One region of the Pantoea sp. ABR1s genome, then DNA from elsewhere that is predicted to be linked to it. Evidence: predicted binding sites of a transcription regulator. Region 1 holds the regulator's gene; each other region holds the start of a gene.
What was found. The regulator PurR, encoded in region 1, represses purine synthesis genes. The targets are predictions, from matches to a motif close to CANGCAAACGTTTGCNTG.
Positions count from the first base shown of each region.

Region 1 (10,241 bases):
GCGGCAGAGTGTAAAAGGTGCGTTTGCTGCTGTGAAACGGTAATATTTGCCGATGGCTGTTAAAATTTTTGAAGGCAGATTATGTGGTCAGAATATGCATTAGAAGTGGTTGACGCTGTCGCCCGTGGGGGGAGCTTCAGCGCCGCCGCGCAGGAGTTACATCGGGTGCCCTCTGCCATCAGCTATACGGTGCGTCAGCTGGAAAACTGGCTGGCGGTACCGCTGTTTGAACGGCAGCATCGCGAAGTGGTTCTGACCCCGGCGGGTGAGCATTTTGTCCGGGAAGGGCGCAGCGTCATCAAAAAAATGCTTGCCACCCGGCGACAGTGTCAGCAGCTGGCTAACGGCTGGCGCGGCCAGCTAAGCATTGCCGTTGACCGTATCGCAAAACCTCAGCGCACCCGACAACTGGTCAAAGATTTCTATCGCCACTTTCCCGATATGGAGCTGATCATCAGCTATGAAGTCTTTAACGGCGTCTGGGATGCGCTGGCCGATGGCCGGGTGGAAGTGGCGATTGGTGCCACTCAGGCGATACCGGTGGGCGGACGTTTTGCTTTTCGGGATATGGGCACGCTTAACTGGCGCTGCGTGGTTGCGCCCGACCATCCTCTGACACAGGCGAGCCAGATAGATGATGACACGCTGCGGAGCTGGCCCTCCCTGGTGCTGGAAGATACTTCTCGCGCACTGCCGCGTCGTATGACATGGACGCTGGATAACCAGCGCCGGCTGGTGGTGCCGGAGTGGCAAACCGGGCTGGAGTGCGTGCAGGCAGGATTGTGTGTGGCGATGGTGCCGGGTCACCTGGCCAGGCCACTGCTCGACAGCGGCGAGCTGGTTGAACTGACGCTGCCGGTGGCGTTTCCGGACAGCCCATGCTGCGTCAGCTGGGCAGAGGATCGCGCATCACCGGCGACAGGCTGGTTGCTCAGCTATCTGGGTGATGCGCAAACGCTTAATCAGGAGTGGTTAAGCGAGCATTAACGGCGATAGTCGCGGAACGGGCCATCGGCCACGGAACGGCGCTCAATCAGCGTGGGATGGACCTCAATCGTTTGTGACACTTCGCGCTTACTGGTAATGCGGTCCAGCAGCATTTCCAGCGCTTTCTCACCCAGCTGGGCTTTAGGCTGATGCACTGTGGTCAGGGCCGGTGCAAAATAGCGGGCGTTGCGCACATTGTCATAGCCGATCACCGAAATATCCTGGGGGACACGCAAACCCATCTCGTCGGCGGCGCAAATTGCGCCCATCGCCATGATGTCACCGCCACAGAACACAGCAGTCGGACGCTGCTTCTGCGACAGGATCTGCTGCATCGCCTGATAGCCTGACTCCGGCTCAAAGTCACCCTGCACAATCCACTCGGCGCGTGGCTGAATACCCGCTTCTTCCATCGCCTTCAGGAAACCGGCATGACGTCCGCCACCGGTGTTACGCTCCATCTGGCCGGGGATTGCACCAATATCCCGGTGTCCGCGTTCAATCAGATAGCGTCCCGCCAGATAGCCGCCCTGGAAAGCATTATCCAGTACCGTGTCGGTGAAGTCGGCGCGCGACTCGCCCCAGTCCATCACCACCATCGGGATATTGCGGTTCTCTTCCAGCATCTGCAGCAGATCGTCCGGATATTCAGAGCACATCACCAGCAGCCCATCGACGCGTTTCTGCGCCATCATGCTGAGATAGGCGCGCTGTTTTTGCAGATCGTTATGCGCATTACCCAGAATCAGCGTATAGCCTTTGTCAAAACAGTGATTTTCAACCGCCTCGATAATTTCAGCGAAATAGGGTGCTTCGCTGGAGGTGGCAAGCAGGCCCAGCGTCTTGGTGTGGTTCACTTTCAGGCTGCGCGCCACGGCGCTCGGCGAGTAGTGCAGTTCTTTAATCGCCTGCCAGACCGCGTTGCGCGTCTCTTCAGCCACAAAGCGGGTTTTATTGATGACGTGCGAAACGGTGGTCGTTGAGACGCCAGCGCGTTTCGCCACATCTTTAATTGTTGCCATGAAAATCGGACTCCAGTGCTTATCTAACTCTATGATAAGCGTAGTGTTAAACGTTTGCGTCTGCTCAGGGTTTTTTCCGCAAAAATGCAGCTTTCCTGGCCAGGAAACAGGCCGCTGGCGGCGTAAAAACGCCTGAAAACGTGCGCAAACGGAATCAGGGTTGCGCGCGTTGCGCAACAAAGGCGGGATTCTAACAAGGCTGAACGGATAAAACGAGATTTTTACCGGCCCCTGTGGGAAAATGCGATACCCCTACTGATTGTGTGACTAAGGAGCAAGCAATGAGTACCGATCTTAAACTGGCTTTAATGACCACCGCGGGCTGTCTGCTGATGATTGTGGCCTTTAGTTTTACCGCTATTCTGCACTAAAAAAAAGCCGGGATTATCCCGGCTCTCTTCTGGTTGTTCTGCTGCTCAGCGTATGGTTTTCGGCGTCATCACCCGACGGGCACCAATATAGTGGCGCTGCCAGTAATCTTCTCCTAACGCGCTGATCTGAATATCTTTGCCGGTGCGTGGCGACTGGATAAACTTGCCATCACCCAGGTAAACGCCGACATGGTCCGCAGTACCACGACCATTGATACGGAAGAAGACCAGATCGCCTTTCTCCAGCGACTCACGCTTGATCGGCGCGGCGTCACGCAGGTGGTACATCTCGTTAGCGGTACGTGGGATCTTAAACTTCACCAGATCTTTATAGGCGTACCAGACCAGGCCGCTGCAATCGAAACCGGTATGGGGAGAGGTGCCGCCCCACTGATAGGGTTTACCCAACTGACCCATCAGCTTGGTCATCGCGGTTTCGCGGGCCTTCTGGTAGCGCTGACGGTGAGATTTGCTCATCTTAATCGTGCCGGTCTCGCTGGTGGTGACCTCAGCGGTTTTCAGCAGGCGTTGATGACCATAACGTTTTTTCTCTTTGTTCTTACTGAGACGGGCGGTTTTTAGCGAGGTCTTCTTAGCAGGCGTCTGTTTAGCGGTGAGTTCGACTTTTTTCAGTTTTTTTGTTTTTAGTTTTTGAACCGGGCTGAGGCGAGTCTTTTTCGTCACCGTTTTGACCGGGCGACGCTTGCGACGCTCATCGTCGCGCGCACTCTTTTTCTCTGCTTTATGCGTACTGACGTTCACCGGCGCGTGAGGCGACGCAGCGGCGATGTTGAAAAACAGTTGCGCAAAGGCCAGCATGAAAAACGTAATGATTAAACGCATAGTCCGTTGATTAGTTAAGTTGTCAGGGCCACTACGCACCGCGACAAAGTTGAGATTAATCTGATCCAGGATCAGCGCCCAGGCCATTCTAGTCCAGTTCTTTTAAAAACTGTAATGCCTTTTAATATTAATCTTTGCAACCCACGCAATTGTGCTGAAAATGAACATTTTCAGCGTCTTATATCAACGAAATTATTACGAATTATTAATCTGTTACCTGCTGTTAATAATCAGGAATTCAGGTGTCCCGGAGCAGGACTTAACAATGATGGCGATTTAATCGGGCAGCGATCAAAATCTCGTTTTCAGTCACGCTGCGAAGTCGCTACAATAAACAAACACGATGTGACGAATTAAGGAAGGCAATTATGAGTACTGTAGAAAAAATTCAGCGCCAGATCGCAGAAAACCCGATCCTGCTGTACATGAAAGGTTCCCCGAAACTGCCAAGCTGCGGTTTCTCTGCACAGGCGGTGCAGGCGCTCTCAGCCTGCGGTGAGCGTTTTGCTTACGTGGATATTCTGCAGAACCCGGACATTCGTGCCGAGATGCCGAAATTCGCTAACTGGCCAACTTTCCCGCAGCTGTGGGTTGATGGCGAGCTGGTCGGTGGATGCGACATCATCGTTGAGATGTTACAACGTGGTGAACTGCAGACGCTGATCAAAGAGACTGCAGAAAAATTTAAAGAAGCAGAATAAAAAAAGGCCGACATCACGTCGGCCTTTTTCATTGCGGCATCCCTTATGCGGATGTCGTGGCTTCTGCATCGCCTTCCGCGAAGGGCAGTGGCCAGCCGCCTAACCGTTTCCAGCGGTTCACCAGCTCGCAGAACAGCGTTGCCGTCTGCTGAGTGTCATAGAGCGCCGAATGCGCCTGCGTACTGTCAAACTCCATGCCCGCCGCAATACAGGCCTTCGCCAGCACCGTCTGCCCTAAAACCAGCCCGCTCAGGGCCGCGGTGTCAAAGGTGGCAAACGGGTGAAACGGATTGCGCTTCAGGCTGGCTCGTTCCGCCGCCGCTGACATAAAGTTCAGGTCGAAGGTGGCATTGTGCGCCACCATAATGGCGCGATTGCAGCCGCTGTCTTTAATGCCCTTGCGCACCATTTTGAAAATGGCGTGCAGCGCCTCATATTCACTGACCGCGCCGCGCAGCGGATTGCTGGGATCGATACCGGTAAAGGCCAGGGCTTCGGGATGCAGCAGCGACCCGACAAAAGGTTCGACGTTGAAATGCAGCGTCTGGTCAATCTGAATCCATCCCTCTTCATCCATTTTCAGCGTGATAGCGGCAATCTCCAGTAACGCATCGGTTTGCGCATTGAAACCCGCGGTTTCAACGTCGATCACCACCGGATAGAAGCCACGGAAACGTTGATTGAGTGCATTAGGGGAATTCGATTCAGACATCAGGATCTCGTTGCAGAAAAAGGGCAGCGCGTATTATGGCAAAAAACGGGGCCGGGTGCAGCAGATGTAGCGCAGAGAAGGGGATTCAGCCCACCCGACCGGGCAGGCTGACAGGCAGGTTTAGTTGCCGAGGCCGTTACCGGCATCTTTGTTTTCGATCAGCTCGATTTTGTATCCATCGGGATCTTCAACAAAGGCAATAATGGTGGAGCCGCCTTTAACCGGGCCAGCTTCACGCGTCACGTTGCCGCCATCTTTGCGGATACGTTCGCAGGCCGCTGCTGCGTCATCAACGCCCAGCGCAATATGACCATAGGCATCACCGAGGTCATACTTATCGACGCCCCAGTTGTAGGTCAGTTCGATCACCGCACCTTCGCTCTCGTCGGTGTAGCCCACAAATGCCAGGGTATATTTGTATTCGGTGTTTTCGCTCTGACGCAACACGCGCATGCCCAGCACACGGGTGTAGAAATCGATTGAACGTTGCAGATCGCCAACGCGCAGCATGGTATGAAGTAAACGCATAACATCCTCTTTTAAATAAAACGCCATCGCCCGATGACTCAGGCGCTAAGTATAGCGATGAAAATCGCTATTGAATAATGGCTGCCGTCATCATCCCGGACGGCAGCCCGAACCGGTTACAGCGTTGGGTAGTCGATATAACCTTCCGCGCCGCCGCCGTAGAAGCTTTCCGGACGCTGTGGATTGAGTGGGGCGTCCTGCTGCAGACGCTCAACCAGATCCGGGTTAGCAATGTAATCGCGACCAAACGCAACCGCATCGATCAGACCGCGACCAATCAGGTCATCCGCTTTCTCAACGGTATAGGCACCGGCACCAATGATGGCACCCGGGAAGAGATCACGCACTTTCTGACGGAAAGCGTCGGTATAAGGCTGACCGCCGGCCCAGTCTGGCTCAGAGAGGTGCAGATAGGCGATGTTGCGTTTTGCCAGCTCGCCGATATACCACAGCGCCGCTTCCTCTTCATCCGGGCCGTTGTCCAGATTCTGGAAGCTGCCGATAGGTGAGACGCGAATACCAATGCGATCGGCTGACCAGTTAGCGATCACCGCATCAACCACTTCCAGCGCAAAGCGACCGCGTTTTTCGATGCTGCCGCCATATTCATCAGTACGCTGGTTTGAGCCAGGAGCCAGGAACTGGTGCATCAGGTAACCGTGCGCCGAGTGCAGCTCAAGCAGGTCAAAGTCCGCTTCACGCGCGTTGGCCGCAGCCTGGCCAAAATCTGCCACAATCTGCTTAATCTCTGGCACTGTCAGCTCACGCGGCGTTGAGGTATCTTCGCGATAGACGCTGCCATCTTCAGCACGCAGTGAGGTACGGGTGCCAGCGGCAATCGCCGATGGCGCAACCGGTGCTTTGCCTTCCGGCTGCACGCTGTTATGTGAGATACGACCGGTGTGCCATAACTGTACTGCGGTGTGACCGCCAGCCTGATGCACGCCTTCGTTAATCGCTTTCCACGCTGCAATCTGTGGCTGAGTATGTAAGCCTGGCGCACCGGCATAGCCTTTCGCCTGGAAAGAGATCTGGGTCGCTTCGGTGATGATCAAACCGGCGCTGGCGCGCTGGCGATAATATTCAGCCATCATCGGGGTAGGGATGTCGCCTGGCTCAATGCTGCGCAGACGGGTCAGCGGTGCCATAAATACGCGGTTTGGGACGGTAATTGCACCGACTTTTAGCGGACGAAACAGCTGGGTACTCGCCATAATAGCTCCTGATTAGTAGACCAGTCGTCTACAAACATGTTTTTTAAAAATCAGCGGCGTTCAAGCCACTGTTCGATGGTACTCAATGCCAGACGCAGTGGCTGCGCCTCGCGGGAAATTTTGCTCTGCAGGCTGGCACCCAGCCACAGCAGCGACAGCAATTCCGCCATCTGCGCGGGGGGCTGCGGCAGGCTCAGCGACTCCTGCTGCTCTGCGGCAATCAGGGTCCGGGCGTAGAGTGCCGTGATCTTTCCGGCACCCTGCTGCAGTGCATCACGCATCGGCTCTGAGAGATCGCACACCTCCGCGGAGACTTTGACGCCCAGACAGCCTACGATGTGGCCCTGCTGAACAAACAGATCAACGGCAGCACGAAAGTGGTTAAGCAGACGCTCACGCGGCGTGCCTTCGGTCTGGTTAAGCTGCAACGCCACATCCTGCAGGAAACGCGCAAAATAGCGTTCCAGTAACGCCACGCCAAACGCCTCTTTAGAACGGAAGTAGTAGTAGAAGGAGCCTTTCGGCACCGCCGCCTGCGTCAGCAGTTCGCTGAGGCCCATTCCGGTAAAGCCGCGTTGCAGACAGAGTTGCTCACCTGTCTGGAGCAGGTGTTCGCGGGTTTCGTTGCGTTGTAGCGTCTTATTCATGGCAGTGAGATTAGTAGACCAGTCGGTCTAATGCAACGCAACCCTCTCTATTTGGCACAGAGTGTTCACTCCTGAGTCAAAGAACAGGATAATTCTGACCGGGTGTGGCTTACTTCCTGCGCAACCAGGCTACGCTTTTTACTGGACTGTTTATTCTGTGAATCCGGAGGCGTGGTGGCCGAGCAGCTTGAGTTTTTCCCGGTTCCCAGCCCCTGTCGCGGCATCTGCCAGACGGATGCGCGCGGCTACTGCCTGGGATGTTTACGCAGCCGCGATGAGCGGTTCAACTGGCTGCGCTTTAGCGATGCGCAAAAGCGTGAGGTCATTCGTCTCTGTCAGCAGCGGCGTCAGCGTCTGCAACGGCAACAGAAAGGTGAGGAGCCACACGCGCCCCAACAGCCGGAGTTATTCTGACGACTTTGCGCTTTCCGTTATACTCTCTGACACGCTAATTTCAGCCAACGCGCAACAGGGAGATCGTCATGTTAGAACCGCAAGCCATCGCTTCACAGGGGCCCGATTTTTCACCGCTGGTCATGGGGTACTGGCGTCTGATGGAGTGGGGGATGTCGCCACAGGAACGGGTCGCCTTTATTGAGCACCATGTGAGGCTCGGCATCACCACCGTTGACCATGCGGACATCTACGGTGACTACCAGTGTGAGGCGGCGTTTGGCGAGGCACTGAAACTGGCACCTGGTTTGCGCGACCAGCTACAGATTGTCACCAAGTGCGGCATCGCCACCCGCGCCCAGCCTGAGCATCAGATAGGCCACTACATTACTGACAAACGTCATATCCTGCAGAGTGCTGAAAACTCACTGCGCCATATCCATACCGATCGTCTCGACCTGCTGCTGATCCATCGTCCCGATCCGCTGATGGAGGCTGACGAGGTGGCCGAAGCCTTTATGGCGCTGCATCACAGCGGCAAGGTTCTGCATTTTGGCGTCTCTAACTTCACACCATCACAGTTTTCCCTGCTGCAATCCCGTCTGCCGTTCTCGCTGGTGACAAATCAGCTGGAGATCTCACCCGTGCAGCAAAGTGTGCTGCTGGATGGATCGCTGGATCAGTGTCAGCAGCTGCGTATTCGTCCGATGGCCTGGTCCTGTCTGGGTGGCGGTCGCCTGTTTAACGATCCCCATTTCCAGCCGCTGCGTGACGAACTGGAAGCCGTGCGGCAGGAAACCGGTGCCACCAGCCTTGAGCAGGTGGTCTATGCCTGGATACTGATGCTGCCATCGCGCCCGCTGCCAATCATCGGCTCAGGTAAAACGGCGCGGGTCAGCGAAGCCGCCGGAGCACTGAACTTATCCCTGTCGCGTCAGCAGTGGTTCCGTATTCGCAAGGCGGCGCTGGGATTTGATGTGCCCTGAAGCGTAAAACTGCGTCAATCTCCGGCAAAAATAGTGCAACAGCGACCAGACTTATCTCAAACCCTGGTATGCAAATGGAGTCACCATGAAAATGAAAGCAGTTGCCTTATTCGCACTGATCGCCTGCGGCTCAGCACTGGCTGCCAGCGAGCAGGTTACGATCCATCAGGTTACCGCTGAAGGGATTGGGAAATCGCTGGGCACCGTTAAGATTGACGAGACACAGTATGGTCTGCAGTTCACGCCGGATCTGCAGGGCCTTCAGCCGGGCATTCATGGTTTCCATGTTCATGCTAAAGGCAGCTGTGAACCGGGCGAGTCTGAAGGCAAAGTGGTCGCCGCCGGTGCGGCGGGTGGTCACCTTGATCCGGCCAACAGCGGCAAACATCTGGGGCCTTATGCAGAGGGGCACCTGGGCGACCTGCCCGCGGTCTATGTCGATGACAAAGGCAGCGCCACTTATCCGGTGCTGGCGCCGCGTCTGAAATCGTTAAAAGAGATCAAAGGCAAAGCGCTGATGGTGCACGTCGGCGGTGACAATCATGCTGACCATCCTAAACCGCTGGGCGGTGGCGGGGCACGCTACGCCTGCGGTGTAATCTGAGTTTCCGGGCGGCAGGCGATGGCCGCCCGCTTTTCTCCTGCCTGTTTATGAATTGTTGTACCATCCCTGACATTTCCCCCCTATGATATTGATTCAGGTAAGAAAGCGTGATGGGGAAAGGAGCAGGAAAATGAAATTCAAGGGCGCATTACTGCTGTGTCTGCTGCTGGTGGGATGCGATAAACCCAATGATACGCAACTGGTCACCGAAACCGGACGCGAACTGCAGCGCACCATCGATACCAACCCAATGCGTATCACCTGTGAAAAGATCGCGAAGGGTCGTGAATGGCTGAGCCGCAACATGGTGCGTAAGCTGGAAGCGCAGGGTTGCGATCAGGTCTTTCGCAGCGCCACCGAAACCAATTTCACGGATAGCACTATTTATCGCCGCACCATGACTATGGTGTGCGGTGGCATTCATGGTCAGAGTTTTACCGGTACCGAACTGACACGCCGGTTTATCTTCTCACCCGATGAGAAAGTGCTGGTGATTGAACCGATGACCGAAATGGATAAAACCCGCTTCGAAGGCCATAAAACGCTGCAACAGCTGCAGGATGATTTTAACCGGCAACAGCAGCAATATTGCCAGTGATCACTCCGGCACCGCCTGCTTCAGCTGTGCCAGTGAACAGCGTAACCGCCAGATAATCCCCGCCAGCTCGCTGGCCTCATTGCTTTCCAGTGCCAGTAACGCGGTGATGGTCTCCTCCAGTTGCGTCAGCATCCGATCCAGCGAGCTGTGGCGCACGCCGCGGCTGCTGATAATCTGCTGTAAGTCTTGCAGGCAGTGATCGCGAAACCCCATCAGTGCGGCTGAACCGGCGCGCCATTCACGCAGCTGCCAGACGATATGCGAGCAGTTGAGCAGCACCACGCCCCAGCGCAGTAGCCAGACGCGTGCCTGCTCGTCCCGGCTGTGACTGAGCTGGCTGATGCGGTGGTAAATCTGCGATTCGAAGCGGCTCTCGCTGAGCCGGGGCCGCTGCCGCAGCTGATCGAGAAACGCCAGCCGCAGCGCCCGGATATGCCGTCGGCTGCGCCGCGCATCAGAGCTGGGTCGCAGAATCTGGAACGCCAGCCAGGCGAGCAGCACCCCGCAGACTTTGGCGATGTTATCGTTAAAGAAATCCTGATAATCCCAGGAGGGCGGGTTAGTCACCGCAATAAACGAACCCATAAAGACGATGAACTGTCCCCACATCCCGGCGCGCTGCTTCTGCTGCAGCT
Region 1 is NZ_CM173823.1:2,293,902-2,304,142, reverse strand. Features, by position in the region: gene punR (DNA-binding transcriptional activator PunR) at 82-987, shown strand; gene purR (HTH-type transcriptional repressor PurR) at 984-2,009, opposite strand; gene cydH (cytochrome bd-I oxidase subunit CydH) at 2,291-2,380, shown strand; gene ACXKZD_RS10800 (C40 family peptidase) at 2,426-3,223, opposite strand; gene ACXKZD_RS10795 (Grx4 family monothiol glutaredoxin) at 3,589-3,924, shown strand; gene rnt (ribonuclease T) at 3,968-4,636, opposite strand; gene gloA (lactoylglutathione lyase) at 4,757-5,164, opposite strand; gene ACXKZD_RS10780 (alkene reductase) at 5,281-6,378, opposite strand; gene ACXKZD_RS10775 (TetR/AcrR family transcriptional regulator) at 6,429-7,025, opposite strand; gene ACXKZD_RS10770 (DUF1289 domain-containing protein) at 7,200-7,439, shown strand; gene ACXKZD_RS10765 (aldo/keto reductase) at 7,508-8,404, shown strand; gene sodC (superoxide dismutase family protein) at 8,490-9,008, shown strand; gene ACXKZD_RS10755 (hypothetical protein) at 9,139-9,606, shown strand; gene ACXKZD_RS10750 (FUSC family protein) at 9,607-10,241, opposite strand, start outside.

Region 2 (10,241 bases), 1.8 Mb from region 1:
ACTCGGGACTGTACAATTATTACAATCCCGCCTCTTTATTAAAGACACATTGAGGCGTAGGTCGATTTTCTGGCCCGAAACGCGTCACCCAGTGAAAATTTTCAAGTTTAGGTAGAAACCGCCATGAAACGCACTTTTCAACCGTCCGTACTGAAGCGCAACCGTTCACACGGTTTCCGTGCTCGTATGGCAACAAAAAATGGTCGTCAGGTTCTGGCACGTCGTCGTGCTAAAGGCCGTTCTCGTCTGACCGTTTCTAAGTAATAAAGCAAGCCCTGATGGGTAAGCTCGCATTTCCCAGGGAGTTACGTTTGTTAACTCCCACTCATTTCACTTTCGTCTTCCAGCAGCCACAACGGGCTGGCACGCCGCAAATTACTATTCTCGGCCGCCTTAACGCGCTGGGGCATCCCCGCATCGGTCTCACCGTCGCTAAAAAACATGTGAAACGCGCTCATGAACGCAACCGGATCAAGCGATTGACCCGCGAAAGCTTTCGTCTGCGTCAACATGAACTGCCGTCGATGGACTTCGTGGTGGTCGCGAAGAAGGGGGTTGCCGATCTGGATAACCGTATGCTGGCGGAAGCGTTGGAGAAATTATGGCGTCGTCACTGTCGCCTGGCGCGCGGCTCCTGATCGTCCTGATACGCGTCTATCAACGCGGCATCAGTCCATTACTGGGACCACACTGTCGGTTTCACCCGACCTGCTCTCATTACGGAATTGAGGCATTACGCAGGTTCGGCCTGATAAAAGGCAGTTGGTTGACATTAAAACGCGTATTAAAATGCCACCCCTTGAACCCGGGTGGTGACGATCCTGTGCCGCCAAAAACCTTTGATACCAGAGAACATTAACGATGGATTCGCAACGCAATCTCTTTCTCATCGCTTTTCTGTTCGTGACCTTTATGATCTGGCAAGCCTGGCAGACGGACCACGCTCCGCAGCCACAGCAGACGCAGACCACACAAGGCACAAACAGCGTAGCGGGTGATACCGCCAGTCAGGGTGTACCGGCCAGCGGTCAGGGCCAGACGATCACCGTTAAGACTGATGTCCTGTCATTGAATATCAACACCCGAGGCGGTGATGTTGAACAAGCACAGCTGCTGACTTTCCCGGACAAACTGGGTTCTAACCAGCCGTTCCAGCTGCTTGAAACAACGCCAGCGTTCCTTTATCAGGCACAGAGTGGTTTGACCGGTCGTAATGGCCCGGATAACCCGAACAACGGCGCGCGTCCGCTGTTCAACGCTGCGCAGGATCACTTCGAGATGGCTGATGGCCAGTCCGAACTGCGTGTGCCGATGACCTACACCGCTGAAAATGGCGTGGTTTACACCAAAACCTTCATCTTCAAGCGTGGCGAATATGCCGTTAATGTCGATTATCATGTCAACAACACCACCCAGCAGCCGCTGGAAGTGTCGCTGTTTGGCCAGCTGAAGCAGACCATCGATCTGCCTAAGCATCGTGATACCGGCAGCAACAACTTTGCTCTGCACACCTTCCGTGGCGCGGCCTACTCCACCAGCGAGTCGAAATATGAGAAGTATAAATTCGACACCATCGCGGATAACGAGAACCTGAACGCCACCACCAGCAATGGCTGGGTTGCGATGCTGCAGCAGTACTTTGCAACGGCATGGGTTCCGCGTACCGAAGGCACCAACACCCTTTACACCAGCAACCTGGGTAATGGCGTGGCGGCGATTGGCTATAAATCTGCACCGGTCACCATTGCTGCGGGCGCACAGCAGAATCTGGGTGCAACGCTGTGGGTCGGCCCGGAAATTCAGGACAAGATGGCAGCGATTGCGCCGCACCTTGATCTGACCGTGGATTACGGCTGGTTGTGGTTTATCTCTCAGCCGCTGTTCAAACTGCTGAAATTTATTCACAGCTTCATCGGTAACTGGGGCTTCTCCATTATCGTGATCACCTTCATCGTGCGCGGCATCATGTACCCGCTGACCAAAGCGCAGTACACCTCGATGGCGAAGATGCGCATGCTGCAGCCGAAAATTCAGGCGATGCGTGAGCGTCTGGGTGATGACAAGCAGAAGCAGAGCCAGGAAATGATGGCGCTGTATAAAGCAGAGAAAGTGAATCCGCTGGGTGGCTGTCTGCCGCTGGTGATTCAGATGCCAATCTTCCTGGCGCTCTACTACATGCTGTCAGGCTCGGTTGAACTGCGTCATGCGCCATTTATTCTGTGGATCCATGACCTGTCAGCGCAGGACCCGTACTACATCCTGCCGATTCTGATGGGCATCACCATGTTCTTCATTCAGAAGATGTCACCGACCACCGTGACCGATCCGATGCAACAGAAGATCATGACGTATATGCCGGTGATTTTCACCGTGTTCTTCCTGTGGTTCCCATCAGGTCTGGTGCTGTACTACATCGTCAGCAACCTGGTCACCATTCTCCAGCAGCAGCTGATTTATCGCGGCCTGGAAAAACGTGGTCTGCATAGCCGCGACAAGAAGAAAGCGTAAGCGATCCAGAGCGGGAGCAATCCCGCCCTAAAATAGTCTATTCTCAGGCGGTCAAAGCGACCGCCTGTGTTTTTTGTAGCGAGAGAAAATTTATGAGCCACAGCGATACCATTGTTGCCCAGGCGACGCCGCCCGGACGCGGCGGCGTAGGCATTCTGCGCGTCTCTGGCGCCCAGGCGGCAGAGGTCGCCCGCCAGCTGCTGGGCAAACTGCCTAAGCCGCGTTACGCCGATTATCTGCCGTTCACCGATAGCGATGGCCGCGTGCTGGATCAGGGCATTGCGCTGTGGTTTCCTGGTCCTAACTCCTTTACTGGTGAAGATGTGCTGGAGCTGCAGGGCCACGGCGGCCCGGTGATCCTGGACCTGCTGCTGAAGCGCATCGTGGCGCTGCCTGGCGTGCGTATCGCTCAGCCGGGTGAGTTTTCAGAGCGTGCGTTTCTGAATGACAAGCTCGATCTGGCGCAGGCCGAAGCGATTGCTGACCTGATTGATGCCAGCTCTGAGCAGGCGGCGCGTTCGGCAGTGAACTCCCTGCAGGGCGTTTTCTCCACCCGTATCAATCATCTTGTGGAAGCACTCACTCACCTGCGGATCTATGTCGAAGCCGCTATCGACTTCCCGGATGAGGAGATCGATTTCCTCTCTGACGGCAGAATCGAAGCGCAGCTGAATACGGTGATCGGCGATCTGGATGCCGTCCGTGCCGAAGCGCGTCAGGGCAGCCTGCTGCGTGAAGGGATGAAAGTGGTGATTGCGGGCCGGCCTAATGCGGGCAAATCGAGCCTGCTGAATGCGCTGGCGGGCCGTGACGCCGCCATCGTCACGGATATCGCAGGCACCACCCGTGACGTACTGCGTGAGCATATTCATATTGATGGCATGCCGCTGCATATCATCGACACCGCTGGTCTGCGTGAAGCCAGCGACGAAGTGGAGCGCATCGGGATTGAGCGCGCCTGGCAGGAGATCGAACAGGCTGACCGCGTGCTGTTTATGGTGGACGGCACGACGACCGATGCCACCGAAGCGGCGGCTATCTGGCCCGATTTCGTCTCTCGTCTGCCGCCCGAACTGCCGATTACCGTGGTCCGCAACAAGGCGGATGTCACCGGGGAGTCCCTCGGTCTGACAGAAGTAAATGGTCACTCACTGATTCGCCTGTCGGCACGCACCAGCGCGGGCGTGGACGAGCTGCGCGATCACCTGAAGCAGAGCATGGGCTTCGCCGGCAATATGGAAGGCGGCTTCCTGGCGCGTCGCCGTCATCTGCAGGCGCTGGAGCTGGCGGCAACGCACTTACAGCAGGGTAAAGCGCAGCTGCTCGGTGCCTGGGCCGGTGAGTTACTGGCGGAAGAGTTGCGTCTTGCCCAGCAGGCGTTAAGCGAGATCACCGGCGAGTTCACTTCTGACGATTTGTTGGGTCGCATCTTCTCCAGCTTCTGTATCGGTAAATAACCGTGCTGGCCTGATAGCGTCTTGCTGTCAGGCCAGATTTCCTGCCACGCTGCCTCCCTGTTATTCCCGCTTCTGCGTTGATTCTTGCTGATATGTTATTTTGCGGCGGCACGGCATTGCCGTATAACGGTTGAAGCGCCGATCTGACGTGCGGCGACGGATTGCGGTGAATAATCCCCGCCTCATCCCGCCGCGCCGGACCGGACGCAAACCCACTACGTGAACACCGTTGGGCGAACTTTTTCGCCTGAAACAGGAGAGTTGCATGAGTACACCGCTCGACACTGCCGCACTGGACACGCTGTTTAATGACGCCCGCACCCATAGTTACTGGCAGGCTAAGCCCGTCGATAACGCCCTGCTGGAGCAGCTCTATGCTTTAACGGCACTGGGCCCGACCTCGGCGAACTGCTCGCCTGCGCGATTTGTTTTCGTGACCTCGGCGGAAGGCAAAGAGAAGCTGAAACCGGCACTCTCTTCCGGCAATCTGGAAAAAACCATGAGCGCGCCGGTCACGGTGATTGTGGCCTGGGACCGCGAGTTCTATGAGCAGCTGCCCGCCCTGTTCCCGCATGCTGATGCGCGCAGCTGGTTTACCGGCAGTCCCGAGGCGGCAAAAGAGACCGCTTTCCGTAACAGCAGCCTGCAGGCGGGCTACCTGATTCTGGCGGCGCGTTCGCTGGGTCTGGATGCCGGTCCGATGTCCGGGTTTGATCCGGCCAAAGTCAATGACGCCTTTTTCCCCGACGGTCAGTGTCAGGTTAACCTGCTGATTAACCTTGGCTATGGTGACGCGTCAAAACTGCATCCGCGCCTGCCGCGACTGAGCTTTGAGCAGGCGAGCCGTTTCGCCTGATGCTGCCCGCGTCGCGATTCGAATCGCGACGCTTATCTCTGGTCGATCCCCGCAACTCAGCTCACTCTGCTCATCCTATTCCGAATTTATCCCAATCTGTGCGTTGCCAGGTGCATTAAGGTAAGAAAATTCCTACAATGCTTCTGATGATTATCTGACCATTTTCACGGAGCGACAGATGGCTGGTCATTTTGTACGCTGGACGGGCGATCCCGGCTTCCCGGCTAATGATTTACGCATTCCTCAGGCTATCACCGACACGGCACAGCAGTTTGCTGAGAAACGCCGTGGGCGATTTCTTGCCGCCCGTACCCTGCTGGCACAACTGATGCTACGGGTTTATGGCATTGGTGAGCTGCCGCGCCTGCTTATCCAGAGCAACGGACGCCCCTTTTTTGCTGACAGCGATCTGCCCGATTTCAGCATCGCCTATGCGGGCAATACGGTGGGTGTGCTGCTGGCCGAAGAGGGTGGGCGTGCCGGTCTGGATATGGAGATTGTGCATGCCAGAAGCCGTCAGACTCAGGAGCAGCTGATTCAGGGATTAACCTCGGGCGAGATCGCCTGGATCAATGCCCAGCAGGATGCCATGGAGGCGGTGACGCAGATCTGGACATTACGCCAGAGCATTCTCAAGCTGACGGGAGAGGGCGATCGGGGGCTGGATTCGCTGCGCCTGTTGCCCGGTGCGGGTCGGCTGCGATCTTCACTCTATCCCGATATTCAGGTGGTGTGTGATGCGGAGCCTATGCTGGTCTGGTCGTGCGCGCTGTCGTCTGCGACTCAGCGTCTGCATCTGTGGGAGATGAATAACGCCTTTCAGTGGCACGCATTACGCGAAATAGAGATGGGTAAGCCCAACATCGGGCCTCATGCTCTGCGGCTGACCAGCCTGCCCAGCGAGCGCAGCCTGCATCCTGAAATGTAAAAAGCCGCAACCCGGAGGTTGCGGCCCTGAATGCGCTTAGTGCGCGTCTACAAAAACAATCTTCAGCACAAACAGCAGAGCAACAATCACTACGCAGGGGCTGATTTCACGCCAGCGGCCAGTACCCAGCTTCATGACGCAGTAAGCGATGAATCCCAGCGCAATGCCTTCGGTGATGGAAAAGCTGAAGGGCATCATGGCGGCGGTCACAAACGCCGGAACGGCTTCGGTCAGATCATCCCAGCGTACGCGCGACAGGCTGGCGGTCATTAACACCCCAACGTAAATCAGCGCGCCCGCAGCGGCGTAGGATGGCACCATCGCGGCCAGTGGTGACAGGAAGGTCACCAGCAGGAACAGCAGGCCGGTGACCACGGCCATCAGGCCGGTACGGCCACCAATCGCCACGCCCGAGGTGCTTTCGATATAGGCGGTCACGGATGAGGTGCCCGCCAGCGCGCCACTCACTGAACTGATGCTGTCGACATAGAGCGCCTGCTGCATGCGCGGGAAAGTGCCGGTTTCATCGGTCAGTCCCGCTTTGTCGGTGACGCCGATCAGCGTGCCGGAGGAGTCGAACAGATTGACCAGCATAAAGGAGAAGATCACGCCCGCCATGCCGATGTTGAAGGCGCCTTTGATATCCACCTGGCCGACCACAGAAGAAATGGAAGGCGGCGCAGAAAACAGGCCGACAAACTTCACGTCACCCAGCATCCAGCCGATAGCAGTGGTAACCACCATCGAGATCAGCACTGCCGCGTGGATATTGCGTGATGCCAGAATAGCGATGATAAAGAAGCCCAGCGCGCCCAGCAGTACGCTGTGCGAGGTCAGGTTCCCCACGGCCACCAGGGTATCGGGATTCGGCACGATAATACCGGCATTCTTCAGCCCCATCATGGCGATAAACAGGCCGATACCGGCGGTAATGCCGACGCGCAGGCTCAGCGGGATATTGGCAATCATCCAGTAGCGAACCCGCAGCAGCGTCAGGATCAGCAGGCCGACCGCACCCCAGAAGATCGCGCCCATACCCACCTGCCACGAATAGCCCATCGCGCCAACCACCACAAAGGCAAAAAAGGCGTTCAGCCCCATTGCGGGCGCCAGCGCCACCGGCAGATTGGCAAACAGTCCCATCAGAATGCTGCCGAAAGCGGCAATCAGACAGGTGGTCACAAACACCGCCTGGGTATCCATGCCGGCGACGCCGAGGATCTGCGGATTGACGAAGACGATGTAGACCATCGTCAGAAAGGTGGTGATACCCGCGATCACTTCGGTGCGCACCGTGGTGCCATGTTCCTGCAGCCTGAAGATGCGCTGCAAAACGCCTTGCTTGCTCATGCCATCCATCCAGAAGAAAAAATCATCGGCGCGTATCCTGGCGATTTTACCGGGGCAATACAATGATTTTTCGCAACCGATTGCCAGTCTCGCAATCTGCGCTGAGTGCGGTAGAGTGTGGAGCACACCCCTGAATCGAAGGATAGAGTCTGATGTCAGTAGAATGCGTCTTTTTTGATTGCGATGGCACGCTGGTGGACAGTGAGTTGCTCTGTACCCAGGCCTACGTCAACACCTTTGCCCGTTACGGCCTGGAACTGTCGCTGCAGCAGATGTTTGAAAAGTATAAGGGCGTCAAACTCTACGACATTATTCGTGACGTCGGCGACGCGCATCAGGTGACGCTGCCGATGGAAGAGGTGGAGACTGCTTATCGCGCAGAGGTCGCGCGGCTGTTTGATCAGCAACTGCAGCCCATCCCGGGCGCGAAAGCGCTGGTTGAGCAGATCAAGGTGCCGATGTGCGTGGTTTCAAACGGGACGGTAAAAAAGATGCAGCACTCGCTGGGCTTAACCGGCATGCTGCCGCTGTTTGCGGAGCACCTCTACAGCGGCTATGACATTCTGCACTGGAAGCCCGATCCGGAACTGATGTACCACGCTGCGGAACAGATGCAGGTGCCGATTGAGCGCTGCATTCTGGTGGATGACTCCGAAGCGGGCGCCCGCGCCGGTATCGCCGCTGGCATTCCGGTCTACTACTACTGCGCTGACCCACACAACCCTGAACTGGATCACCCGCTGGTGACGCGCTTCGACGATATGGCGCAACTGCCTGCGCTGTGGCGCGCCCGTGGCTGGGATCTGGTGTAGCGCGGGCCAGCATGACACACACCGTCTGGTTTTTAACCCTGCCCGGCGTGATGGCGCTGGATCTCACCGGCCCGGCCGAGACGCTGAAGCTGGCGGGCGAGCACTTTACGCTGCGCTACATCGGCCCGCAGCCGGAGGTGGTCTGCTCCACCGGCATGACCATTGGCGGCATCGAACCGTTACCTGAACAGTTGCCCGCCGGGAGTCTGCTGGTGGTGCCAGGCGTCTATGACTCGCAGGTCTGTTACGCCACGCCGCAGGCCGGAGAGGCACGCGAGTGGCTGATGCGCCAGCACGGCGCGCTGCGCGCGCAGACCTTTATGCTGGTCTGCGTCTGCTCGGGAGCGCTGCTGGCGGCGCAGGCAGGCATGCTGGATGACGTGGTCTGCACCACTCATCATGATGTGATTGCCCGTCTGAAAGCCGCGGCCCCGCGCGCACGGGTGCAGGAGAACCGGGTGTTTGTCGGGCATGAGAATATCTGGACCAGCGCAGGCATCACGGCGGGAATCGATCTGGCGCTGCATCTGATTAATCAGCTCTGTGATACGCAAACCGCGCTGGCGGTAGCGCGGGAGATGGTGGTCTGGTTCCGCCGGGCCGGTGACGATCCGCAACTTTCGCCGTGGCTGCGTTACCGCAACCACATGCATCCGGCCATTCATCGGGCGCAGGATCTGATGATTGCCCATCCTGAGCACGGCTGGACCCTGACCGAGCTGGCTGGACGCACGCATGTCAGCAGCCGCCATCTGGCGCGGCTGTTTCGCCAGCATCTGGGGATTAGCGTGCGTGAATACCATGAGCAGCTGCGGGTTGGCGTGGCACGCCAGCGTCAGCAGCAGGGTGAATCTGCCGAAAAAGCGGCGCTGGCGGCGGGGTTTTCATCGGCGCGCCAGCTACGGCGCGCCCGCCAGCGCGAAGCCGATCAGCTGACAAAGTGACGGGTATCGACGCGTTTCAGCGCCATCCCCAGCAACAGGCTGCCGCCCAGTGTCAGCCCGAACACCCAGGGCAGGTCGAGCCACGGACGCGACATATCATCGTAATGATGCGTTCGCAGGTAGTGAATGAACAGCGCATGAAAGCCGTAGATCGGCAGTGAATAGCGTGCAATCACCGTTAAACCCGGCAGCGTGCGCTGGTTCAGGCTGTTTTTAAACACGATGAGCAGGCTGATCGCGGCGATAAACACCAGCGGTCCGCAGTAGAGATACCAGGTGTCATTAAACGCCCCGTTGACGATCAGCGCCTGTTTCGTCCCTAACGTAATGCCAATCACACAGGCGATAAACAGCCCGGCAGCCAGCGGCGTCAGGCCGCGCCGGGTCGTTTCCATGGTGCCGATAGCCCGTCCCAGCAGCGCATAGAGCAGGTAGTAGATACTGTCACCGCTGACATAGAGATTAACCGGCAGAAAGTGAAACGGCCCCAGCGACTGGCTGACCGTATTGGGGTTGGCGAGCACCGCCAGCACCAGCACCAGCAGCGCCACGTAGCGCGCCTGCACGGTTTTTACCTGGATCAGGGGTGACAGCAGATAGATGCCGATCAGCGCAAAGAAGAACCACAGGTGATAAAACACCGGCTTCTGCAGCATCTTCAGGATTGATCGCCCTTCGCTGATGGGGGTCAGCCAGGTGATATAGGCCAGCGATACCGCGCTGTAGAACAGCAGACAGAGCACCAGCCGGAGCATATGGCGCGGCTGGGCGCTGCGTTCGCCGAAAAACAGATAGCCGGAGATCATAAAGAACAGCGGAACACAGACGCGTGATGCTGAGTTCAGCAGATTAGCCGCATCCCAGGTGATGCCAGTCACCGCCATCGGCCCGGTGATATACCAGGTGGTGGTGTGAATCACGATCACCATCAGGCAGGCAACCGCGCGTAAATTATCGATCCAGTAAATCTTATGCGGCATGGCATCCTCTTGCGCATCGCGTCCGTGCGCAAAAGGGTAGCCAAATGCGACCAGAGCAACAACTGCTGCCAGCAGGATTCGGAGCCATCTGTATGCCAGCGCCCTGAATCACCGCGAAAACGCGCCGGTAGCGCCTGGGATTTACGGCTGCACATCGCGCGGTCAAAGGGTATACTGTCGGCCTCTTTTTTTAATCTAACCGAAGCGCGTGCACACTCAACATGCAAAAGTTTGATACCAAAACCTTTCAGGGGCTGATCCTGACCTTGCAGGATTACTGGGCGCGTCAGGGCTGCACCATTGTCCAACCGCTGGACATGGAAGTGGGCGCTGGCACTTCACACCCGATGACCTGCCTGCGCGCACTCGGCCCGGAGCCGATCGCCGCCGCTTACGTGCAGCCATC
Region 2 is NZ_CM173823.1:4,048,331-4,058,571, reverse strand. Features, by position in the region: gene rpmH (50S ribosomal protein L34) at 124-264, shown strand; gene rnpA (ribonuclease P protein component) at 279-638, shown strand; gene yidD (membrane protein insertion efficiency factor YidD) at 602-859, shown strand; gene yidC (membrane protein insertase YidC) at 862-2,508, shown strand; gene mnmE (tRNA uridine-5-carboxymethylaminomethyl(34) synthesis GTPase MnmE) at 2,601-3,965, shown strand; gene ACXKZD_RS19025 (malonic semialdehyde reductase) at 4,231-4,821, shown strand; gene ACXKZD_RS19020 (4'-phosphopantetheinyl transferase family protein) at 5,000-5,749, shown strand; gene ACXKZD_RS19015 (NCS2 family permease) at 5,786-7,099, opposite strand; gene yieH (6-phosphogluconate phosphatase) at 7,252-7,911, shown strand; gene ACXKZD_RS19005 (GlxA family transcriptional regulator) at 7,923-8,855, shown strand; gene ACXKZD_RS19000 (acyltransferase) at 8,840-9,835, opposite strand; gene glyQ (glycine--tRNA ligase subunit alpha) at 10,057-10,241, shown strand, end outside.
Region 2: ACXKZD_RS19015 (NCS2 family permease) is a predicted target of PurR. The motif match lies at 7,169-7,186, and genes of this name have one in related genera.

Region 3 (10,241 bases), 1.3 Mb from region 1:
AACACAACGTCGCGTCGTATTTTTTGACCTGGATGGCACTTTGCACCAGCAGGACATGTTCGGCACTTTTATGCGCTATCTGCTGCGTCGCCGCCCGCTTAATCTGCTGCTGGTGGTGCCGTTATTGCCGGTAGTGGGTATCGGCTTGCTGTTTAAAGGCCGGGCGGCACGCTGGCCCATGAGCCTGCTGCTCTGGTCTATTACTTTTGGTCGTTCTGAGCGGACGCTGCTGCAACTCGAAGCCGAATTTGCGCAGTGGTTCCGCCTGCGCGTTAAAGCCTTTCCGGTGGTTCAGCAGCGCCTGACCGATTACCTCGGCAGTGATGATGCTGACGTCTGGCTCATCACCGGATCGCCACAGTCTCTGGTGGAGCAGGTCTATTACGACTCCGCGTTTCTGCCACGCGTGAAGCTGATTGCCAGTCAGATGCAGCGCGGCTGGGGCGGGCGGGTACTGGCAATGCGCTGCCTCGGTCATGAGAAAGTGGCACAGCTGGAAGAGAAAATCGGCACGCCGCTACAGCTCTACAGCGGCTATAGCGACAGCAAACAGGACAACCCGCTGTTGTTTTTCTGTCAGCATCGCTGGCGCGTAACACCCGCAGGTGAGCTGCAACAGCTGGAATAAGTTTCTAAAGGATCGGTGAGACCGCTATAATGCGCCGCTTTTCTGTCGCCCGGAGTGGTCAGCATGAAACAACAAGATGAATACTGGATGCGCCATGCGCTTGACCTGGCGCGCCGGGCGTGGGAGCAGGGCGAAGTGCCGGTGGGTGCGGTGCTGGTTCAGAATGACCGGGTGATCGGTGAAGGCTGGAACCGGCCCATCGGCCAGCACGATCCGACGGCGCATGCGGAGATTATGGCGTTGCGGCAGGGCGGTAAAGTACTGGAAAATTATCGTCTGCTGGACACCACGCTCTATGTGACGCTGGAGCCGTGCGTGATGTGCGCCGGCGCCATGGTACACAGCCGCATCAGCCGGCTGGTCTACGGGGCGCACGATATCAAAAGTGGAGCGGCAGGATCGCTGCTCGATGTGCTGGGGCACCCCGGCATGAATCATCAGGTTGAATTACAGAGCGGCGTGCTGGCTGAAGAGTGTGCCGCTATGCTGAGCGACTTCTTCCGTATGCGTCGTGAGCAGAAAAAAGCGCTGCGGCAGGCGCAACGCCAGGATTATTAATTCATGGCGATCTTCGGTTCGACCGCCGGATAGCCTTTGGCCAGTTCGGCCTGTGCTTCTTGTGCTTCAGCCTGCTGCGCCAGGCGCTTTTCCTGCTCCTGCAGATAACCCACCAGGCTTAACTGATATTTGCGGATGTTCTCCACATAGTTATAGGCTTCATGCCCACGGGCATAGCCATAAGCCGTCTGGGTGTAGTAACGCTTCTGGCTCAGCATGGGCAGACGCAGCTTCACATCCGCCCAGCTATCCGGATTACCCCCCTGGCGGGCAGTGAGTTTACGGACATCCAGCATATGGGCATAGCCCATGTTATAGGCCGCCAGCGCAAACCAGATGCGCTCATCTTCCGGGATGGTCTGCGGCACCTTCGCCATCATATCCTGCAGATACTGACTGCCGCCGCGAATGCTCTGTTCGGGATCGGTCCGGTCGCCCACGTCCAGGCTCTCAGCGGTGTTACGGGTCAGCATCATCATGCCGCGCACGCCGGTAGGGGAGGTGGCCTGCGGGTTCCAGTGCGACTCCTGATAGGAGATCGCCGCCAGCAGTCGCCAGTCAATGCTGGTGGCGTACTTCTCAAACAGCGGTTTGATGTCAGGCAGCGTGTTATCGATGGCGCGCAGGAAAGTGCGGGTATCGACATAATCAAAGGTGCCGACGTGGCCGAGATATTTCTCCTCCAGCCGCGCCATCGCCCCTTCTTCACCCATACCGTTAAAGAAGTCGAGCATCGCGGCATTCAGGCTGTCGTCATCGCTGTGCCGCACATACCAGGTGACCGGCTCTTCATCAGTGACGTCAAACGCCACCGCCAGCTGCGGATAGATGCGCTGCAGCAGAGCGATGGTCACGGAGTCGCCAATCGTATAGTCGAGCTTGCCGTCTGCCACCGCTTCCAGCAGGGCTTTAGGACTTTGATCGGTGGAGATCGCCCAGTCCAGATCGGGGTACTGGTTTGACCGCGCGCTCTTCAGCGTTGACAGATACGCCGATCCTGACGCAACAGTCAGCCGCCCCTTTAAGTCACCGAGGTTTTTAGGGCGTGGCTTATCCACGCGATAGACCAGCTGCTGCGAAACGTTGTAGTAGCCTGGCCCGGTCTGATAGCGGGTCAGGCGTTCGCTGTTGTAGTTCAGACCCGCGGCCAGCAAATCGGCTTTGCCATCATCTAAATCGTCAAACAGATCGCTCAGGTTGGGACGTACTGTCACCTTGAGTTTGACGCCCAGATAATCGGCGAAGCGTTTTGCCAGCTCATAATCCATACCGGCCGGAGATTGGTTCACTGTGTAGTAAGTCAACGGGGAATTGATGGTACTGACACGCAGTACTCCCCGTGATTTAATCTGTGAAATCTGGTCCTGCCCACCCCCATACCAGGGAATGGATGGCCATAGCGCTAACGCTAACAGCACGGCAACCAGACCGATAAACAGATAATTAAATTTTAGGCGTTTCAAATAGTTATCTCTCGCTGGCTCTAAGGCCTCTGTCTTTTAAAGGCAGTATTTGTCTTCTTTGAACTCCCAGAGCGAGGGGCATTTTGCGCAACAAAATCACGCTGAGCAACTTTTATAGCAGCTTTTGCGCAAAATTCAGGCAAATCCGGGTCGCCAAAAATTGTGCGCAAACGGTTTCGTCGCGAGGTCGCTTTCTCTATAATACGCCCCGTTTTCCCTGTTGCGCCCAATGAAGCGTCGCCCGGCGCCCTGACGAGAGATTTATTAATGGAAATTCTGCGTGGTTCGCCCGCCCTGTCGGCATTTCGTGTAAACAAACTGCTGACCCGCTTTCAGGACGCTCATCTGCCGGTGAGTGATATTTACGCTGAGTACATCCATTTTGCTGATGTCAGCACGCCCTTAAGCGCTGACGAACAGAGCCGTCTGCAGCGCCTGCTGAAATATGGTCCCTCTCTCGCTGAACATGCCCCACAGGGGCGTCTGCTGCTGGTGACGCCTCGTCCCGGCACCATTTCGCCCTGGTCATCCAAAGCCACTGACATTGCCCACAACTGCGGCCTGCCGCAGGTCCGTCGCCTGGAGCGCGGCCTGGCCTTTTATGTACAGGCCCCGCAACTGACGGAAGCGCAGTGGCAAACGCTGGGCACACTGCTGCACGATCGGATGATGGAAACGGTCTTCGGCGATCTGACGCAGGCTGAACAGCTGTTCGCGCATCACACGCCACAGCCGGTGAAAAGTGTCGATCTGCTGGGTGAGGGCCGTCAGGCGCTGGTTCAGGCGAATATCTCACTGGGTCTGGCGCTGGCCGACGATGAAATCGACTACCTGGTGGCGGCGTTTACCGCATTGGGCCGCAATCCCAACGACATTGAACTCTATATGTTTGCGCAGGCGAACTCTGAGCACTGTCGTCACAAGATCTTCAACGCCGACTGGATTATCGACGGCGAGAAACAGCCAAAGTCGCTGTTTAAGATGATTAAAAACACCATGGAGCAGACGCCGGACTACGTGCTCTCTGCTTACAAAGATAACGCCGCCGTGATGGAAGGCTCAGAGGTTGGCCGCTTCTTTGCTGACGCCGGAGAGAGCGAATACCGCTGGCATCAGGAAGCCGCACACATCCTGATGAAGGTGGAAACCCATAACCACCCGACGGCCATCTCGCCGTGGCCTGGTGCTGCGACCGGTTCCGGTGGTGAAATTCGTGATGAAGGCGCAACCGGAAGGGGTTCAAAGCCAAAAGCGGGCCTCGTCGGTTTCTCCGTATCGAACCTGCGTATCCCTGGCTTTGAACAGCCGTGGGAAGAGGACTTCGGCAAACCGGCCCGCATCGTCAGCGCGCTGGAAATTATGACCGATGGCCCGCTGGGCGGCGCTGCATTTAACAATGAATTTGGTCGTCCGGCTCTGAATGGTTACTTCCGTACCTATGAAGAGCAGGTCACCAGCCACAACGGCACTGAGCTGCGTGGCTACCATAAGCCCATTATGCTGGCGGGCGGCATCGGGAATATCCGTGCCGATCACGTGCAGAAAGGTGAAATCACCGTAGGCGCGAAGCTGGTGGTGCTGGGCGGTCCGGCAATGAACATCGGCCTGGGCGGCGGCGCGGCGTCATCGATGGCCTCGGGTCAGTCTGATGCCGATCTCGACTTTGCCTCGGTACAGCGTGATAACCCGGAGATGGAGCGCCGTTGTCAGGAAGTGATCGACCGCTGCTGGCAACTGGGTGATGAGAACCCGATTCTGTTTATCCACGACGTGGGCGCTGGCGGCCTCTCCAATGCGATGCCGGAGCTGGTCAGCGATGGTGGTCGTGGCGGCCGGTTTAACCTGCGTGACATTCTGAGTGATGAGCCTGGCATGAGTCCGCTGGAGGTCTGGTGTAACGAATCACAGGAACGTTATGTGATGGCAGTGGCACCCGATCAGCTGGCGCAGTTTGAGGCAATTTGCCAGCGCGAACGCGCACCGTTCGCGGTCATTGGTGAAGCCACCGAAGAGCTGCACCTGAGCCTGGAAGATAGTCATTTCGGTAACAAGCCGATCGACATGCCGCTTGATGTCCTGCTGGGCAAAACGCCGAAGATGACGCGGGATGTGGTGACGCAGCAGACACAGGGTACTGCCCTGCAGCGTGACGGCATTACGCTGGTCGATGCGGTGAACCGCGTGCTGCATCTGCCTGCCGTGGCGGAAAAAACCTTCCTGATCACCATCGGTGACCGCAGCGTGACCGGCATGGTTGCGCGCGACCAGATGGTGGGACCGTGGCAGATCCCGGTTGCCAACTGTGCGGTGACAACCGCCAGCCTCGACAGCTATCACGGCGAAGCGTTTGCCCTGGGCGAACGTTCACCGGTTGCGCTGCTGGACTTCGCGGCATCGGGTCGTCTGGCCGTCGGTGAAGCACTGACCAACCTGGCGGCTACCCATATTGGTTCGCTGAAGCGTGTGAAGCTTTCCGCAAACTGGATGTCCGCCGCCGGTCATCCGGGTGAAGATGCCGGTTTATATGCGGCGGTGAAGGCAGTCGGCGAGGAGCTTTGCCCGGCGCTGGGGATCACCATCCCGGTCGGTAAAGATTCGATGTCGATGAAAACACGCTGGCAGGAAGGCAGCGAACAGCGCGAAATGACCTCACCGCTGTCGCTGGTAATTACCGCTTTTGCCCGCGTCGAAGATGTCCGTCGCACCGTCACGCCACAGCTGCAGGCCGATCAGGATAACCTGCTGCTGCTGATCGATCTGGGCAACGGCGCGAATACGCTGGGCGCAACCGCGCTGTCGCAGGTTTACCGTCAGCTTGGCGACAAACCTGCCGACGTGCGCGATGCCGCTCAGCTGGCGGGCTTCTTCAATGCCATCCAGGCGCTGGTGGCTGAGCAGAAACTGCTGGCTTACCACGATCGCTCCGACGGTGGTCTGCTGGTGACGCTGGCCGAGATGGCGTTTGCTGGTCACTGCGGCATCGACGTTGACATCGCCTCGCTGGGTAACGATGCGCTGGCCGCCCTGTTTACCGAGGAGCTGGGCGCGGTGATTCAGATCAACGCTGCCGATCGCGCTGTGGTTGAGCAGATCCTGGCGGATCACGGCCTTGCCGACTCGACGCATCTGCTGGGCAGCGCGCAGCCGGGCGATCGCTTTGTGATCCGTTCTGGTGACAGCGCGGTCTACAGTGAAAGCCGCAACACATTGCGTACCTGGTGGGCGGAAACCACCTGGCAGATGCAGCGTCTGCGCGACAACCCGGCGTGTGCCGATCAGGAACATGAAGCGAAGAAAAACGACAGCGATCCTGGCCTGAACGTTAATCTGACCTTTAATCCGCAGGAAGATGTTGCTGCCCCGATGATCGCCACTGGCGCACGTCCAAGGGTCGCGGTGCTGCGTGAGCAGGGCGTGAACTCCCATGTAGAGATGGCCGCCGCCTTTGATCGGGCAGGTTTCACCGCCATTGACGTTCATATGAGCGATCTGCTGGCCGGACGTCGCGGTCTGGAAGAGTTCCAGGCGCTGGTCGCCTGTGGCGGCTTCTCCTACGGCGATGTGCTGGGTGCCGGTGAGGGCTGGGCGAAATCGATTCTGTTTAATCCGCGCGTGCGTGACGAGTTCGAAACCTTCTTCCACCGTCCGCAAACCCTGGCGCTGGGCGTCTGCAACGGCTGCCAGATGATGTCTAATCTGCGTGAACTGATCCCAGGCAGCGATCTCTGGCCGCGCTTTGTGCGTAACCAGTCTGAGCGCTTTGAAGCGCGTTTCAGTCTGGTAGAAGTGGCCGCCAGTCCATCGCTGTTGCTGGACGGCATGGCCGGTTCGCATATGCCCATCGCCGTTTCGCACGGTGAAGGCTTTGTTGAAGTGCGTGATGCTTCGCATCTGGCGGCGCTGGAGTCGAAAGGGCTGGTGGCACTGCGCTTTGTCGATAACTTCGGCAAGGTAACAGAAACCTATCCGGCTAACCCGAATGGCTCACCAAACGGCATCACTGCCGTGACTAATGAAAGTGGGCGCGTCACTATCATGATGCCGCATCCGGAGCGGGTGTTCCGCACCGTCAGCAACTCCTGGCATCCGGCAGAGTGGGGCGAAGACAGCCCGTGGATGCGTATTTTCCGCAATGCGCGTAAACAGCTGGGTTAATGTAATCCGCTGAAAAGAGCAGGAGGCCAGTGTGCCTCCTGTTCTTTTTTGTGGCTCTGTTGGCAAATGGCGACAATGAGCATGTCGTACTGTCTCTTTTTGGCGACATCTATCTCGTTGATTTTTAATGAACGCCCATCCGGCGCGATTTCATGTCGCTCAGCGGAGACAGTTTTCACTTACTGTAATCAGATTTTGCGCAACAGTTGTCCGGTAAGCTTATTCAATTTGCTGAAAAATATAATGATTTATTTCCTGGCATGGAACTTGCTATACTCATGCAGCTGCTCATTCACCTGTTTATGATTGCCCCGCTTAGCGGAGAAGAGCTCATAAAGCCCGAATGACGCACCAAACGGAGCCTGCCGTCCAACTGACCGATAATCGCTTGCGTTATCAAACACCGGACGTAACGTTGAGTAAGGCTCCACCCATTTTTACGCGATGCATCACGCGTCGTGCCAGCGGCAGGCCATCGAGCCTGCCGTTTTCTTTTGTTCCCCTTTCTTCCGCCGACACCTTTCTTCCGCTGACAGAGTCCGTTAGCATCCAGACAGCAAATCTTAAGGAAGCGGCTGCGTGAAAAAATGGCGTTTATTTCCCCGTTCTCTGCGTCAGCTGGTGCTGATGGCGTTTGTACTGGTGCTGCTGCCGTTGCTGGTGCTGGCCTGGCAGGCGTGGGAAAGTCTCTCTGCGTTAAGCGAACAGGCAGCGGATACCAACCGCAATACCTTCACCGACGTTCGCAGAAGTGAGGCGATGGCACGAACGGCGGTTGAGCTGGAGCGCAGCTATCGCCAGTACTGCGTGCTGGATGATGCCTCGCTGGCGCGCCTTTATCAGACCCAGCACACCCGCTACAGCCAGATGCTGAGTTCGCACAGCGCCAGCCTGCCCGAGCTGCCCGCATTCCAGACTTTACAGGCGACGTTGCCGCTGCTGACACCGTTAAAGTGCGAAAACGGCAATCCGGTTACACCTGCCGCAGAGGCGCTGGATCGTTTTTCTGCCACCAATGCGCAGATGGTGCAGGACACGCGCGAAGTGGTGTTTTCGCGCGGCCTTCAGCTGCAGCGCGAAATTGCCGATCGCGGCCAGTTTTTTGGCTGGCAGGCGCTGATTCTGTTTATCATCAGTCTGGCGTTGATGACGCTGTTTACCGGCATGATTATCGGGCCGGTCAAGCGTATTGAGCGGATGATCAACCGGCTTGGCGAAGGCCGGGAACTGGGTAACAGCGTGACATTTCGCGGCCCGCGCGAGTTACGCTCGCTGGGACAGCGCATCGTCTGGCTCAGCGAACGGCTTCAGTGGCTGGAATCGCAGCGCCATGAATTCCTGCGCCATCTTTCTCACGAACTGAAAACACCGCTGGCCAGCCTGCGTGAAGGCACCGAACTGCTGGCGGACGAGGTAGCCGGTTCGCTGAACGCCGATCAAAAAGAGGTGGTCACTATCCTCGATGGCAGCAGCCGTCATCTGCAGCGGCTGATTGAACAGCTGCTTGATTACAACCGTAAACTGGCAGATGGCCCGATCCAGCTGGAACCGGTCAGCGTGGCGGAAATTGTGGAGGGGGTGGTGAATGCACACGCACTCTCGGCGCGCGCCAAACTCATGCAGACGGTTGTCAATCTGGCGGTCAGTCACTGCCTTGCCGAACCGATGTTACTGATGCGGGTCATTGATAATCTCTATTCGAACGCCGTGAACTACGGCAGCGAATCCGGTACCATCTGGCTGCGCAGTCAGCAGCAGGGCGATCGGGTCTGGATTGATGTCGCGAACAGCGGTACGCCGATCCCGCCGGAAGAGCAGGCAATGATTTTCGAACCTTTTTTCCAGGGTAGCCAGCAGCGCAAAGGGCCGGTAAAAGGCAGCGGGCTGGGATTGAGTATTGCCAAAGATTGCCTGCGCCGGATGCATGGCGACCTGACGCTGGTCTCCTGCGAGCAGGCTGACGTCTGTTTTCGAATTGAACTGAACACCACAGCCGGGAATGTCTGACTGATGAAATATTTACCCGCTTTGCTGCTGAGTACACTGACCACGCTGCTGCTCAGCGGATGTACGACCTCCCCGGCCACCTCATCCCTGCCGTCAGGCCATCAGGTGGCGGAACCCGAGGTCAGAGTGGCTGATTACCTGGCGACCCGCTGCAGTGACCTGTGGACGATAGAGAATAGTGTGGCACTGAGTAATCCCCTCTACTGGATGCGGGCGATCGATTGCGCTGAACGCCTTTCCCCCGCCGAGGCCCGAGCCGAAGCCCACCGCTGGCCGGTTGAGAGCTGGTCGCGCGCTTTCAAGCAGGGCGTGCTGATGTCGAACGGCAACGTGATGCCAGTGGAGCGTCGTCGTTATGTTGAAACCCTGGATCGCTACAGCGACGATTTCCCGCAGTCTGTGCGTCCGCTGCTCCAGTTGTGGCGCAGTAATCAGGCCGCGCAGCTCGACCTGAGTGAAGCGCGCACCCGTTATGTTCATCTGCAACAGAGCAGCGATACGCAGCTGGAGGCGATACGCCAGCAGATGGTTAAACAGCAGCAGCAGCTCAGCGACACGCAGCATAAGCTGGAGCGACTTACTGATATTGAGCGCCAGCTTTCATCGCGGAAAGCCCCGGATGTTTCTGACAGCGGCCATGGCACTGCGCTGCCGCAGGATGAGGAGCAATAATGGTCAGACAAGCGGCAAAACTGCTGCTGGTGGATGACGATCCCAGCCTGCTGAAGCTGCTGGGCATGCGTCTTCGCAGCGAAGGTTATCAGGTCACCACCGCGGCCAGCGGACCCGAAGCGTTGCGTCTGCTGCAGAAAGAAAAAATCGAGCTGGTGATCAGCGATCTGCGGATGGATGAGATGGATGGTCTGGCGCTGTTTGGCGAGATCCAGAAACGCCACACCGGTCTGCCAGTGATTATCCTGACGGCGCACGGTTCTATCCCGGACGCAGTTTCTGCCACGCAGCAGGGCGTCTTCAGCTTTCTGACTAAACCGGTGGATAAAGATGCGCTTTACAAAGCGATCGATGAAGCACTGGCTCAGCAGGCGCCGGTCAGCGATGACCGCTGGCGGGAAGCGATCGTCACCCGCAGCCCGCTGATGTTGCGGCTGCTGGAGCAGGCGCACATGGTGGCGCAGTCGGACGTCAGCGTGCTGATTAACGGGCAGAGCGGTACTGGTAAAGAGATGCTGGCACAGGCGATTCACGCCGCCAGCCCGCGAAACGGCAAGCCCTTTGTCGCCATTAACTGCGGCGCACTGCCGGAGCAGTTACTGGAGTCAGAGCTGTTCGGGCATGCCAAAGGGGCCTTTACCGGCGCAGTCAGTGCCCGTGATGGTCTGTTTAAAACTGCAGGTGGCGGGACGCTGTTCCTGGATGAGATTGGCGATATGCCGCAACCGCTACAGGTTAAGTTGCTGCGGGTGTTGCAG
Region 3 is NZ_CM173823.1:1,016,986-1,027,226, forward strand. Features, by position in the region: gene yfhb (phosphatidylglycerophosphatase C) at 1-628, shown strand, start outside; gene tadA (tRNA adenosine(34) deaminase TadA) at 692-1,186, shown strand; gene mltF (membrane-bound lytic murein transglycosylase MltF) at 1,183-2,649, opposite strand; gene purL (phosphoribosylformylglycinamidine synthase) at 2,917-6,804, shown strand; gene ACXKZD_RS04840 (sensor histidine kinase) at 7,384-8,811, shown strand; gene qseG (two-component system QseEF-associated lipoprotein QseG) at 8,815-9,483, shown strand; gene glrR (two-component system response regulator GlrR) at 9,483-10,241, shown strand, end outside.
Region 3: purL (phosphoribosylformylglycinamidine synthase) is a predicted target of PurR. The motif match lies at 2,813-2,830, and genes of this name have one in related genera.